Regions from separate parts of the Lederbergia ruris genome, predicted to be linked through region 1. Evidence: predicted binding sites of a transcription regulator. Region 1 holds the regulator's gene; the other holds the start of a gene.
The links. Region 1 encodes NrdR, which represses ribonucleotide reductase genes. Its sites were predicted from a motif close to AACACNATATATNGTGTT; they were not measured.
Positions count from the first base shown of each region.

Region 2: the regulator NrdR is predicted to act here: its motif matches at 3,932-3,949, upstream of KI363_RS00395 (vitamin B12-dependent ribonucleotide reductase).

Region 1 covers NZ_BORB01000031.1:36,748-44,421, reverse strand. The annotation lists gene dnaI (primosomal protein DnaI) at 1-319, opposite strand, end outside; gene KI363_RS15710 (replication initiation and membrane attachment family protein) at 303-1,709, opposite strand; gene nrdR (transcriptional regulator NrdR) at 1,726-2,181, opposite strand; gene coaE (dephospho-CoA kinase) at 2,382-2,978, opposite strand; gene ytaF (sporulation membrane protein YtaF) at 3,008-3,640, opposite strand; gene mutM (DNA-formamidopyrimidine glycosylase) at 3,872-4,699, opposite strand; gene polA (DNA polymerase I) at 4,997-7,627, opposite strand.
Region 2 covers NZ_BORB01000001.1:71,758-79,431, reverse strand. The annotation lists gene KI363_RS00420 (shikimate kinase) at 1-199, shown strand, start outside; gene KI363_RS00415 (YqzE family protein) at 274-447, shown strand; gene KI363_RS00410 (YqhG family protein) at 554-1,348, opposite strand; gene KI363_RS00405 (DEAD/DEAH box helicase) at 1,335-3,017, opposite strand; gene KI363_RS00400 (rhodanese-like domain-containing protein) at 3,267-3,662, opposite strand; gene KI363_RS00395 (vitamin B12-dependent ribonucleotide reductase) at 4,011-6,563, shown strand; gene KI363_RS00390 (patatin-like phospholipase family protein) at 6,998-7,674, shown strand, end outside.

The DNA of each region.
Region 1 (7,674 bases):
CCATTATTTTGCTTGGACATGGTCGATAAAAAAGCTCAATTTTCCCATTTTCAAATGTGAGAACAGGTTCATACCCCGGCATAATATTTTGACAGTGATTCAGTCCAGAACAGTTGGCACATTTTTTTGTCTGTGACACAAATTCATGGAGTTTCATTAAGCTCTGTTCAATGATATGGTCATTCATCTCACCCTGATGCATTTGCAGGAATGCTTGCACATCCGCGTTCGCCAATACTTCCGTTTTTAATTGCTCATATCTTTTTTGAAAATTAGGAGAGCGAGACAGTCTACCTAACGTTCTATTGATTCGCTCCATTTCGGTCACCTCCATGTTGGCGGTATTTCTGTTGAATGGCTTCTAATCGTTTCCTTTTCTCTTCCTGTTCCTGATCAAAAACAACTTTTTCAGTTGCTTGTGGCTCGATAAACCAATCCGGTAATCTTTCCGTCCGTATTGGCTTATTCCTTTTTTGCGTCGGTGTCTTACGGTCATTCGCCCATTCTTGGTATTGACGATGTTCACTTTTGGCTAGATCCATTGCTTCCTTGACCGTTTTAATTTTCTTTCGAGACCAATGTGAAGCAATTTTTGCCAGATAACTTTTGGAAAGTTTCATATCTGTTTTTAACATGACATAGTGAATCAAAACATTGATCACACCGGGCGGAAGCTTCTGGTGAAATAAAACATCCTCTACAGCCTGCAAATCTGATGGGGCAGGCTCCCCGCCATCCGCTAAATCAATTAAAAATTGTCGCGGTGAAATCGTCTCTAAATAGGAGATTAGTTGCTCTTCTTTGGTTTTCGGTTCAATCACATTTCTGGCATAAACAGGTTGAACACGATCAACCAATTGGGGCAATTGATGATCATGTTCTAATTGATACCAATCACGGGCCGCTTTTCGTAACTCCTCGATATCGATCGTTTGATCAGCATCCAAACTAGTTAGAACAATATTTTTCATATTAACAGCATCAATGGAGTATAAAAAGGCTAGTTTAGAAATAGCCTCTTTTACTTCTTGGGTAAAGACTCGTCTAGGAACCATGATTTCTGACAACCCGGAAAATAGTACCTCAAAGTTAAACTGTTCCCCATCAATTTTAATAAGGTTTGGTTCCTGACGACGAAAGAATTCTTGCTGTTCACCCGGCTGGCTAGCTGTATGGGCTTCCTGATCTGTTAAAGCCTCAGAGCCTAATGATGAAAACACATCCTGAAACGAACGAGTCCATTCTTGGTATCCACTCAAGTCTACTTTTTCATCCATAAATAACCGTTTCAGTTTTAAAAACTGTGATTTCCCTATTTTTTGATATAAATATATATTTAACATGCCATCTGTAAAGAAACCTTCTGCAGATAAAGGTGGTTGCAAATCATATAAATAGGAACGATTATCGGCTTCTGTTTTTACGTATGTTTTTAATAAACCAATTCCTTCCAGCTTCAGACGAGCTTGAAAAATTTCCTCCAAGTTTAGATCAAGAAAATTCATTAAATGGTAATGGTTCAACCTTTCCGACCAAAGTCGATTTTCTTGGACTCTGTTCCATAAAGTATAGTATAAGGCTGTGCTAACTGGACCAATAAGAGGTTGGTATAAAGAATCAATTATCTTTTGATCTTGGGGATGCAACACACCATTCATTTTCACAATAAGGGAATCAATCGGTTGAATTTCACTCCAGTATGGCTTCAAGACAAACACACTCTCATCAATCTTTTTTTATTAAATCCTTTAGTTCATCTAAGAAAACATTAATATCTTTAAATTGTCGATAAACAGAGGCGAATCGCACATAGGCGACTTCATCGATTTTCGATAATTTATCCATGACTTTTTCCCCAATTAGTTCCGAGTTCACTTCTGCTTGTCCAAGCGAACGAATTTCCCTCTCAATTTCATGTGTCATTTGTTCAAGTTGATCTAGTGAGACTGGCCTTTTTTCACAGGCACGAATCAGCCCCCTTAAAATTTTTTCACGACTAAACTCTTCACGAATCCCTTCCTTCTTTACAACAATTAATGGTGTTTCTTCCACCCTTTCAAATGTTGTAAAACGAAAAGAACATTCCTCACACTCTCTTCTTCTTCTAATTGCCCTTACGTCATCAACCGGTCTTGAATCGACTACTCGAGTTCCATTATGCTTACAAGACGGGCATTTCATCATACCAGCTCCGTTCAAATCAATATATTCTATTTTATCATTATACCTTAATTCGGCATCAAAAAACAAAAGGTGACTTCTCTAAGAAAAGCACCGAAAGTTTGCTAGTCGCTGGGCGCTGGAGCTGGATCCAAACACTAGCCAATTTTTATACTTTTTTCCTTAAAAGAAAAGAAAACCTAGTAAAGTAGGTTTTCTCATTATGGATGAAGGGACCATTGTTTTATAAGTTCCTCTATTTGTGATCTAGTCTCTTCCAGCTCTCCATTGTTATCAATCACAGCATCAGCTAATTTTATTTTTTCACGAAGTGGCATTTGCGAGGCTATTCGTGCTAATGCTTCAGATTCAGATAAATGATTTCTCTCCATCAATCTTTCTAATTGTACTTGTTCTTCAACAAACACAACGATGGTTTTTTCCACGAGATTGGTTAATTTGCTTTCAAATAATAACGGAATATCATAAATAATGGTCTGTTTTCCGACTGCCAATGCTTCATTTTTCCAACTTTCCATTTGTTTTCGGACTGCTGGATGCACAATTGAATTTAATTTTTGGCGTTTGGCCTCATCGGAGAAGATGATCGATCCCAGTTTACTTCTATCTAATGTTTGATTTGGTAAAAGAATTGACTCTCCAAAAACCTGCACAATTTCTCGATATGCAGGTTGGTCGGGTTCGACCACCTTCCTTGAGGCAATATCTGCATCAATTATTACGAAACCTTTTTCTTTAAACATTTGTGAAACTGTACTTTTTCCACTTGCAATTCCACCGGTTAAACCGACCATCATGAAGTAGCTCGCCTCTTTCAAGTCTTACTCTAGATTTTTAATACGCCGATCAAAATCAATAAAACGCCTGGTACAAAAGCAAAATGTTGGATCCAGTTGGTCTTTGCGAACAAATTGCCAATTTGTAGGCCCGATTTAAGAAAAATACCACTCATTAGCGCTGCAGAGCCAGCAAGCACCCAAGGAGAATATCCTAGCATCGCAGCCCCAATTCCGGCTCCAAACGCATCCAAAGATAAAGCCGCCCCCAAGAGCAAAGCCTCAATGCCGGTTATAGTCCCAGATAGGTCAAAATCTGCTCTTGTTGGTTTTTTAAGAATGTGAATAACGATCCCTAATGATTTAATTTCCCAGTTCACTACCAACTTTTCTACTTGTTCGTGATGACCTTGTTCTGTTCTAAAAAATTGAAATACCACCCAGGCACCAATCATAATTAAAATAATTCCACCAATCCGGTTGGCAGCTGTTGGTGACAAGACTTGCATGATCATACTTCCGGCAAACATTGCGGTAAGAAGAGATATTGCCGTACAAAGAGCGATAATCAATAGTGATTTATACGGAATACGCATCTTGCGTAATCCATATGCTACTCCTGTACTAAAACTATCAAGACTAATCGCAAATGCAAGCAACAAGAGTGATAATGAAACGCCCATAACTTCACACCTTCCCATATCAGCAATGACTACATCAGTATATGAGAAAAAAGCATGGGTGGTTAAACGAATTGAATAGATAATTGCCTAATTCTTTATCAATCAATAGCTTACTTAGACATCCTTGAAGGAAAAGTTCAGCGGGTACTGGAGCGACTACTTATTCCCTTATGTGAAGAAACACTGGCGGACACGTCTTTTGTCCGCTACTTTTTTGTGATTCGAGCACGATCATATCTGCTGACATTGTGGACAGAAGTGAGTTCCCCGTCCTGCTACCTTCGTTTTCTCAATTTCCATTCCACAAAATGGGCATGGTTCACCATTTTTTCCATACACTTTTAATTGTTCCTGGTATGAACCGCTAAGTCCATGAGAATTCATATAGGAGTTAACAGAGCTCCCTCCTGCTTCTATAGACTCTAACAATGTAGTTTTCATTTCTTGCAAAAGAGGGATAACTTCTTCCTCCGTTAATGTTTTCGAAACACGCTCAGGATGAATTTGAGAACGAATCAGTACCTCGTCTACATAAATATTACCAAGTCCTGAGACAATGGTTTGATCAAGTAAAACAGCTTTAATGGCTCGATCCGTTTTGCTTAATTTCTCCAATAAATACGCTAATGTACATTCGTCCGAAAATGGTTCAGGCCCCAATTTAGAAAGTGGTAATTGATCATTCTCTGTTCCTTTTGAAAATAAGTGCATGGTGCCAAATTTTCGAACATCCCGGTAAAAAAGGGAAGAGCCATCCGTAAAGTGAAAGAGGATATGCGTATGTTTATCGGGGTCATCCTCATTTTGATGTAAACGATAATTCCCTTCCATTCGCAAATGCGACACAAGCGAATAATCATCCAATTGAAAAATTAAAAACTTCCCTTTCCTTTGTACATTGTGTATAAGCTGTCCTTGTAAAGCATCTTGGAATTGTTCAACTTCCAATGGATGTTTAATGATTTTAGGCCAACGAATGGAGACATTTTTTATTTTTTTCCCTGCCACCAATTCGTTTAGTGACCTACGTACTGATTCAACTTCTGGCAATTCGGGCATCTTCTTCTCTCCCCTTAGGCAAACGCCTTTCGCTTTTCTTTTTGGTCTAGCTACAGGCGTTAGGGGCTCGAGGTCAAATAACCTGAAACTGCCGAAGGGAAAAAGCACCCTTCTTCAGTTTCAGAACATTTGCTTGTCGCCCCTAGGCAAACGCCTTTCGCTTTTCTTTTTGTCTAGCTACAGGCGTTAGGGGCTCGAGGTCAAATAACCTGAAACTGCCGAAGGGAAAAAGCACCCTTCTTCAGTTTCAGAACATTTGCTTGTCGCCCCTAGGCAAACGCCTTTCGCTTTTCTTTTTTATTTCGCATCAAACCATGTCGGACCATAGGCATATTCCACTTTTAATGGGACAGATAGGGTTAATGCCTGTTCCATCACTTCTGGGACAATTTCTTTTAACTTATTAATTTCGTCTTTTGGCGCTTCAAAGATTAATTCATCATGTACTTGTAGTAACAATCTTGTTTGTAATTGTTCTTTTTTTAATCGGGCTGCCATTTCGATCATCGCTTTTTTAATAATATCAGCGGCACTTCCCTGAATCGGGGTGTTCATCGCTGTTCTTTCGCCAAAGCTTCTAATATTATAGTTACGGCTTGTAATTTCCGGAATATAGCGTCTCCGGTGAAGAAGTGTAGAAACAAAGCCCTTTTCTCGTGCCTCTTGCACAATATCTTCCATATAATGTTTAACCCCAGAAAAACTTTCTAAATAACGATCAATAAATTTTCCTGCCTCTTTCCTCGTTATCCCAAGGTTTTGTGACAAACCGTAATCACTAATTCCATAGACAATGCCAAAATTGACAGCTTTTGCCTGTCTTCTCATATTACCATCCACTTCATCAGCTGCCACATGGAAAACATCCATCGCTGTCTTTGTATGAATATCCATATCATGTTGGAAGGCCTCTAGAAGACCTTTGTCTTGAGCAATCTCTGCTAGCACTCGTAATTCAATTTGAGAATAATCGGCGGCAAAAATCACCCAGTCCTTCTCAGATGGAATAAAAGCTTGCCTGATCTTCCTACCTTCCTCAAGCCGAATCGGAATATTTTGCAGATTCGGATCTGTTGAACTTAACCTCCCCGTAGAAGTAAGAGCTTGGTTAAATCTTGTATGCACCTTATGCGTGTCTTTATGAATAACCTTTAATAACCCTTCGATATAAGTAGACTGTAATTTTCCAAGTTGGCGATAATGCAGAATCTCGGGAATAATTTCATGCGATTGCGCTAGCTTTTCCAATACATCTGCTGAAGTGGAATAACCGGTTTTGGTTTTCTTTAAGACAGGAAGACCTAATTTCTCAAACAAAACGACTCCTAATTGCTTTGGTGAATTAATATTAAATTCTTGCCCAGCAAGTGTATAAATGCGTGCTTCTATTTCCTTTAACCGTTCCGCTAACTCTAATTGCATTTCTTGTATCCGCGCTGTATCAACCTTTACTCCTGCATATTCCATTTCCGCTAAAATAATGGAAAGGGGTAACTCTAAATTATAGAAAAGATCTGTTTGTTGGTTTTCCTCAAGCTCCTTTAAACATTCTGTATATAAGGCATCGATCGCAACAGCTTTACGAGCGAGATGCTCCGCGAGTGCCGGTTCATCCGGAACTTTTCTCTTTGCACCTTTTCCATACACAGCCTCATCTGTTTGAACATCTGTGTAATGATGGCGTCTTGCTACACCAGCAAAATCATCGGATGATTCGGAAGGATTTAATAAATACGAGACAAGCATTAAGTCAAAGTCAATGCCTTTTAAATCAATGCCATGCCACTTTAATGAAACAATCGAACGTTTCCCGTCATATACTCTTTTTTTCTTAGATTCATCACTAGCCCATTTCTTAAAAGCTTCTGATTGTAAAGCCAATTCAGTAGGGATAAAATAATTCCCATTTTGTTGGGCAAGACCAAAACCAATGATTTTTCCAGTATGGTAATTTTCATCCAATATTTCGACATAAAGTGAGCTTTCATCAGCAAAAAGATCCTCTGTAATAGAATGAACAATTTCAAAGGGAATTTCTTTTACTTCCTCTTCTTCGATCTCCTCTGCACCTTCTACCTTATCAAGTAATGAGTGAAAACCTAACTCTTTAAATAGAGTGACTAATTTTTCTGGCTCATATCCCTCATAGAGTAACTCATCAATAGAAACCTCCACGGGGGCTTCCTTCATAATGGTCGCTAGTTCCTTGCTCATGATCGCTTGATCCTTATGTTCTGTTAGTCTTTCTTTTAATTTTTTTCCACTCACTTGATCAATATGTTCAAGAAGGTTTTCCATTGTATGGAATTCCTTTAAAAGTTTAATGGCTGTTTTCTCTCCTACACCTGGTACTCCAGGAATATTGTCAGACTGATCTCCCATTAAACCTTTCATGTCGACAATTTGCTCTGGCTGAAGTCCATATTTTTTACTTATGTGTTCAGGTGTATATGCCTCAATATCAGTGATGCCTTTTCTAGTGATGGCAACAGTCGTCTTGTCGGTACTTAGCTGTGTGAGATCCTTATCACCTGAAACAACAAGTACTTCAAAATCCTCTTTTTCAGCCTTTGTTGCTAAAGTCCCAATAATATCATCTGCTTCATAGTTTTCTAATTCATATCGCTTAATCCCGTAAGCATCAAGCAAATCACGCAAGAAAGGAAATTGTTCCGATAATTCTGGGGGAGTTTTTTGCCTTCCTCCTTTATACTCGGTAAAGGTTGAGTGCCGGAACGTCGTTTTGCCAGCATCAAAAGCTACCAGTATATGGGTGGGTTTTTGTTCCGCCAATACCTTCATTAACATAGTGGTAAATCCGTATATCGCATTGGTATGAACACCTTTGTCATTGTTTAACAGCGGCAAAGCAAAAAAAGCTCTGTAAGCAATACTGTTTCCATCGATTAACATTAATTTTTTCTTCACTAGGTAACCTCCTGTTGGAGCAGGTTCGTCCAATTTTACTTCTATTC
Region 2 (7,674 bases), on a different contig from region 1:
TCCTCAGTCGATTGTTGAACGTGTTGGATTGGATAGCGGTAGACCACTTATTCAAAACAAGAGTCTAGAAGAGGTCACATATATGTATCAAACTAGACTGCCTTATTACTTGGAATGCGCATCTTCTGTGGTGGATACAACTGACTTATCTATTGAAGAGGTAGCCCAGACTATTCTAAAAGAAATGAATGTTTACTAACTCACTTGGTTATACTTTACAAAGGAAGTTGTTTTCCCAACTATTTCCTAAATTGTAAAGAAAAGGTGAAAGCCATGTCGTTTGATGATTATATGAGGTATATGACGGAAACCTTTATTAAACATTTTGAACGACCGAAAGCGGAGCGTAAACAAATAAGGCTGAAGCGTAAAGAGTCGAGTCCACCAAAATTATATCAATGGTTCGGTTTAATGCCTTATTCGATTCGGATGATATTTAAAAGATAGACCCCTTCTACGATCAAGAGGGGGTCTATCTTTTTTGAAAAACTTAACCGATGGATTTAAAATAACCTAAGCATTGACAAACTTTTTATCCGTTGGTCATTTTTTCTTAAGAAAGAGCGTTTAAATAAAAAATGCCCCCGTTAATAATTTCGACTTTTATTATCGGCTCGTATTGATCCTGAAGTGCCTTTTTTTCAACTTCATAGGTTTCGGGTTTCTCTTCCTGGTCTTCGTAGAAATGATCGAGCAGATCTAGATCTTGTGCCCAACGTAATTTTGCCTCTTCAGCCCACGTATGGTCTGACGAATGAAGTTCTTTTTCTAGATAGGTCTCCATTCTTTTTAAGCCACTTTCTGGTTTAATGATCGGGGAAACCGTAAAGCAATAGTCAGGAATTTTTGGCTGGAGATCTGTCTGGTCCATTTTATCGAAAAAATGGTCGATCATAACGCCATTAATTAAATTTAATCCAAGCGATCTTAAAATATCTTTCTTTCTGTCACATTCATAAGAGATTTTAATGTTCAGCATTAACCACGGGTGTAAGGGGATCTGCCTATCTATATTTCCTTTAGCGGGATTTTCATAAAGGCGTATGAACCCAGCCCTTTGCTTCGTGATTGCGAAGAGCTGATGCAAACGTGGAGCACCGAAATGAATCACCTCGCCTTTTACATCTTCTGGTGCTTGTTTTGGATCCGTGATTAAATGAATTTTCATTGGATTCGGTGTCCCACCAGTTTTTTCTAAATAAGTCCAGTAAAAAGGGCGGTTCATCAACGCTTTATCCATGTCAATGGTAAGTTGTACGGTTATATACCCTGATTCATTTTTTTCAATTTGGCAATCATTTTCTGTAAAAAAAGTTTCGAGATAATCGTGAATTTCACTCTGCTGCAATGTTTTCTCCATCCTTTCTTATTGAATCAGCGAACTGGATGATGGACGAGAGGTTCTCCATTTTTATTTTCATTTCACCTTCAGAATGAGATGTTTGAAAAATATCTTTTACATATTCCTCCATATTTAAATGGTCAAATCTGGTGAGAATTTCATCTAACTCCCCGACAATTCGTTCAAATAAATTTATTTTTTCATAAAGAAGTTTTAAAATATGTTCTTCGATTGTACCCTTGATCGAGAAATTGTAGATGTGAACATTATTTTCTTGTCCTAAACGGTGAATTCGCCCAATTCGTTGTTCAAGTCGCATCGGATTCCAAGGTAAATCGAAATTAATAATGTGCGAGCAAAATTGTAAATTGATTCCTTCTCCACCCGCTTCTGTTGCGATCAGCACTTGAGCATGATTCTTAAACAGTTCGCGCATCCAATCTTTCTTACCGCGTTTAAACCCACCTCTGAAAGGAACAGAACGAATGCCATTTTTTTGCAAGAACCATTGTAAATATAATTGAGTTGCGCGGTATTCTGTAAAGATGATGACCTTATCATTGATCGTTTGAATTAATTCTAAAGCTTTTTCAGCTTTCGAGTTTTGTTGAACCCCATCTATTTTTTGCTTAACAAAATTAATCTTCTCTACAATAGCTGGAGAAGGATTTTCGATTTTATTAAACATATTTTTTAAGGTCATAAACACAGCTTCTCTACTACTGCATGCTTCTCTTTTAAGGGTAAGAAGGGAGAATCCATGCGCAACGAACCCGTCTTCAGCATTTTTCAGTGTATCGATGGCTTGATATAATGCCTTTTCCTCTTTTGAAAAATTGATCAAAATACTTTCTACATGACGCTCCGGCCATTCTACTCCTGTTTCACCTCTTCTATTTCGGATCATCACTTTATTCACTAACTCTTTTAAATATTCATCGTCTTGAAGTGATGTTTTTTTATTTTTATATTGGTCTAAGAAGCCGCTTTCCGATCCTAAATGCCCAGGCTTTAGTAAGGAGACGAGATGAAAAATTTCTTCAATTCTATTTTGAATCGGTGTAGCCGTTAATAAAAGACAAAACTTTTTCTTAAGGGACTGGACAAATTGATAGTTTTTCGTTTTAGGATTCTTTAATTTATGGGCTTCATCGATCACAATAAGATCGTAATTTTGTTCAGCGATTATTTCTTGATGGGGGCTGCGTTTAGCCGTATCAATCGAGGATACGACGACAGAAAATTGCTCCCATACATAACTTTTCTTTTGGGGAACGGCTGGTATATGAAATTTTTCGTTCAATTCGCTAACCCACTGAGAAACAAGAGAGGCTGGTACTAGAATTAGAGCTTTTTTTACTAAGCCTCTGATCATATATTCCTTTAAAATCAATCCAGCTTCGATTGTTTTCCCTAATCCCACTTCATCAGCCAAAATCGCCTTTCCATTCATATTTTCAACTACTTGTTGAGCGGTTTCTAGTTGATGGGGTAATGGAGTTAATTGCTGTAAATATTTTGGTGCAACTAATCCTTCAAAAGTAGGAATTGTTAAATGCTTCTCGGTTTTCACCGCTAGTTTAAATAGCTCTAAATTGGCCCAAGGACCATCCTTTTCTAGTCTTTCCACAAAACCTTTTTTCCAATTTTGGTCGAATTGTATTTTGACGGACATAAGTACCTCCTACAAATCAATGAAACATTGATGGGAATAAAATTGATACTTGAACACGTATCTTGTATTAGTTAGTATGTCCAAAAAAATAATTATATATTTGGCGAATAAGGGTGAAGGGAGAGACTGAAGGGGAAACAAAATCGTTGATCAAGATCCTCGGCTGTTTTTTTTTACTTCACAACGTTCTACTCTACTAAAAGATTTTAAAAAACACCGCAGAACATCAAGTGATCTGCGGTGTTTGAATTAGCTGTTATATTTCTTAGTTGTTTTTATTTTCCCTGTCCATTTTTTAAATCCACCTTGTAGTTGGTAAAGCTGCTTGTATCCCTTTTTGTATAGCATTTGCCCGGCTCTCCCACTGCGCATTCCACTTTGGCAGTAAAGATATACAGGCTTATCAGGACGAATTTCTTTCATTCTATTTTTTAATTGTGAAATAGGGATATTGCGAGCCCCTAAAATATGGCCGGCATCAAATTCATTTGGTTCCCGTACATCGATGAGCTGTGCTTTTCGATAACCTGAACGAAATTCATCTTCTGAAAGTGTGTTTAAAATTTTCTTTTGATGAAAAAAATTATACAGGGAAAATATGATGATAATCCCTAGAATAACAAGTAATGTGTATAAAGCTGTCAATTTTTTTCTTCCCCCCTCTGGTAAACAAGCCTATTTTTTATTATATTATTCAATGCGGCCTTTATCAAAACTTTTATATGAATCGTGGGAAATTTTAACAAGGTTGAGGAATAAACAAGCACTAAAGTAAAAATGTCCAAAATTGTCGTTTTTTTAGTTATTTTCATGGAGAATCTTTGTTTTTCTCACGATATCCCTCATTTTTGTATTTGACAAAAGGCAAAGTCTTTTCACTTGATTTACAATATATTGTGGTCGATAATAGACTAGAAACAATATATAGTGTTAATAGTGATTGTTTTATAGGGAATTTGAGTATTTCTTAGGATGTAGAGAGGAGTTTGTTAAATGGCAATAGCTTTCCAACAATATTCAGATTTGGATATTGAAAGATTGAATCAGGATATTCGACAGTTCGACCAGGTATTTCCCATTACAGCAGACATGAAGATCACACATAAGGGAGTATCTCGCCTCGTTATGATTGATCGGTATGCTTTCAAGGATACAGAAAAATTAACATTGGCAGCCGGTGACTTTATTGTTTTAACAATTAAGGACGATCCGAAATTTCCGGCAAGAGGTTTAGGTTTTATCCAATCGATTGATTGGGAAGAGAATACTGCGCAAGTCCTTGTAGAAGAAGAATTTCGTAATTCTTTAGACGAAGCAGAAGAGAGAAAGACAGGAATTATTGTTCGTCCGCTTGATGTCATCGAAAAACCGTTAGAAGTTTTTTATGAACAAATTGCCAAAAGAAATGCTAACGGATTAGCTGCGGTAGAAAAGACAGCCGAAAAAAGACAGGAATGGTTTGAAAAGTTTTATCAAGAGCTTTCAAGCTTAAATTTTATCCCAGCAGGACGGGTGCTGTATGGAGCAGGTTCTGGAACAGATGTGACCTACTTTAATTGTTACGTAATGCCGTTTGTTCCAGATTCCAGAGAAGGTATTTCTGAGCACCGTAAGCAAGTAATGGAGATCATGAGTAGGGGTGGCGGAGTTGGTACGAATGGATCCACACTAAGACCGCGGAATACACTTGCTCGTGGCGTCAACGGGAAATCTTCCGGATCAGTTTCATGGCTCGATGACATTGCAAAGCTTACACATTTAGTTGAACAAGGTGGATCAAGACGTGGAGCTCAAATGATCATGTTGGCCGACTGGCACCCTGATATTATTGAATTTATCATTTCCAAAATGCAAAACCCAAGAATTTTAAGATTTTTGATTGAAAATACGGACGACCCTATCATTAAAAAACATGCGAAAGATAAATTGAAATTTACTCCTTTAACCCAAACAGAAGAAGCGATGTACCAAGGAATTCTAAACTATCGTAATATGCCTGGATACGGCGGCTTTGATGAGTCTATTTTTCGTGAAGCTGAGGAAAAGTTAAACGAAGGTGGCACTTATTCTGTGCATAACTCGGAGTTTTTAACAGGAGCTAATATTTCTGTTTGTTTAACGAAAGAATTTATGGATGCAGTTGATGCAGATGATGAATATGAGCTCCGTTTCCCAGATGTTGAAAATTACGATGAAGAAGCCATGAAGATTTATAATGAAGAGTGGCATAATGTTGGGGATGTACGTGAATGGGAAAAACTAGGTCATAAAGTACGTACATACCGAAAAATCAAAGCAAAAGAATTGTGGAATTTAATTAATATTTGTGCCACCTATTCAGCGGAACCGGGCATTTTCTTCATCGATAATGCCAATGACATGACCAATGCGAAAGCATATGGACAAAAAGTTGTTGCTACAAATCCGTGTGGAGAACAACCGCTCGCACCATATTCTGTCTGCAATTTAGCTGCTGTCAATCTTGCGAATATGGCTGATAAAGAGAAGAAAACTGTTGATTTTGAAAAACTGAAACAAACGGTAAAAATCGGCGTGCGCATGCAAGATAATGTGATTAATGCAACCCCATATTTCTTGGAAGACAATAAAACCCAAGCACTTGGCGAAAGACGTGTCGGTCTTGGAGTCATGGGACTTGCCGATCTCTTAATCTATTGTGAAAAAGAATATGGATCAGCTGAAGGAAACAAATTAGTTGATCAAGTATTTGAAACGATTGCGACAGAAGCTTATCGAGAATCGATTGAAATTGCCAAAGAAAAAGGAAGCTTCCCATTCTTACAAGGGGAGACAGAGGAAGAAGCGAATCAATTACGTCAAGCCTTTATTCAAACGGGTTATATGAAACGGATGCCAGAGGATATAAGGGAAGATATTTTAGAATACGGTATTCGTAACTCACACCTACTAACTGTTGCGCCTACCGGATCCACTGGAACCATGGTTGGCGTAAGTACAGGTTTAGAACCTTACTTCTCCTTTACCTATTACCGTAGTGGCCGTCTTGGTAAATTTATTGAGGTAAAAGCAGATATTGTGGAAGAATATTTGCAAGCCAATCCTGATACGGATCCCGACAATTTACCAGAATGGTTTGTCACATCGATGAGCCTAGCACCTGAAGCTCATGCAGATGTACAATGTGTCATCCAACGCTGGATTGATAGCTCTATTTCTAAAACTGTGAATGCACCAAAAGGATATTCGGTCGAACAAGTACAAAAGGTGTATGAGCGACTCTATCGAGGGGGAGCCAAAGGTGGAACAGTCTATGTGGATGGAAGTCGTGATTCACAGGTTCTTACTTTGAAGGCAGAAGATAGTAAAGCAGAAACGACTGAACAACTACAATTCAGCGAACCGGTTGTCCTGGTAGATACGATTCAAGACCTCCGCTCAACAAGTGTTACATTTGGATCTGAGGTTGGAGACACATGTCCCGTATGCCGGAAAGGAAATGTAAAGGATATTGGCGGCTGCAACACATGCGACAATTGTAATGCTCAATTAAAATGTGGCTTATAAGATTACAGATGCTATATGGAACAAAAGCGCAAGCGCCCGTTTAGCGACGTACAAACTTTTTAGGGGCCTGACGAGATAAAGGAAACACGATGAACCCGAAGGGTGAATCGATGTTGACTTATCGTAGGAAGCCACCGAAAGTTTGCTAGTCGCTGGGCGCTGGAGCTGGATGTCAAACCGTAACGTAAACAGTTATCCACAAGTCGAGAATTTTATAATTTCCTAGACCATAAAAAAATCCCAAATCAATTTGCATTTGGGATTTTTTAATTGCTGAAGAAAGGCCCTCATGTTGCATGAAATTAAAGGAAATTGTAAAAACGTCGATTAGGAGCAAGTCCATTATTTATGGATTAATTTCCTGCTTGTATTATGTTCTAAATATCCTTTTGTCCCTTAAAATAGTAAAAAGACTGTCTGCGGGAGGGGTAAGAATGGATGTGGATGGCGTCTTTTCAGGTGGTGGGATTAAGGGGTTTGCCCTGTTAGGTGCTTATGAAGTCTTAGAAGAAAAAGGCATCAGCTTCAATAGATTGGCGGGCACAAGTGCTGGGGCGATCATGGCAGCTTTTATAGCTGCTGGTTATACAAGCAAAGAAATTTTAAAAATTATGCATGAGACAAAGATCTCCGTTTTTTTAGATCAAAAAAAGACCTTCATTCCCTTTCCTATCTCGAAATGGCTATGCCTATATTGGAGGATGGGCCTGTACCAAGGGAAAGCATTGGAGGAATGGATTCGCGAAAAACTGGCGGATAAAGGGGTGTATACTTTTTCAGATTTACCTAAGGGGAAATTAAAACTGATTGCATCCGATTTATCAGCAGGAAAGCTACTAGTGCTACCAGATGATTTAGAGGGATTGGGTATTCCAAAAGAAACATTTCCTATTGCCAGGGCTGTGAGAATGAGTTGTGGACTTCCCTTCTTCTTTGAACCTGTGAAATTACGTTCCTTGTCCGGGAAAAGTATCATTGTTGATGGAGGGGTATTAAGTAATTTTCCGATCTGGTTGTTTGATGAAGATAAAGGGAAGAAAAAGCGTCCCATCATTGGCATTAAATTAAGCTATAAAGCAGAAGAACAACCAAAAAGAGAAATAAAAAATGC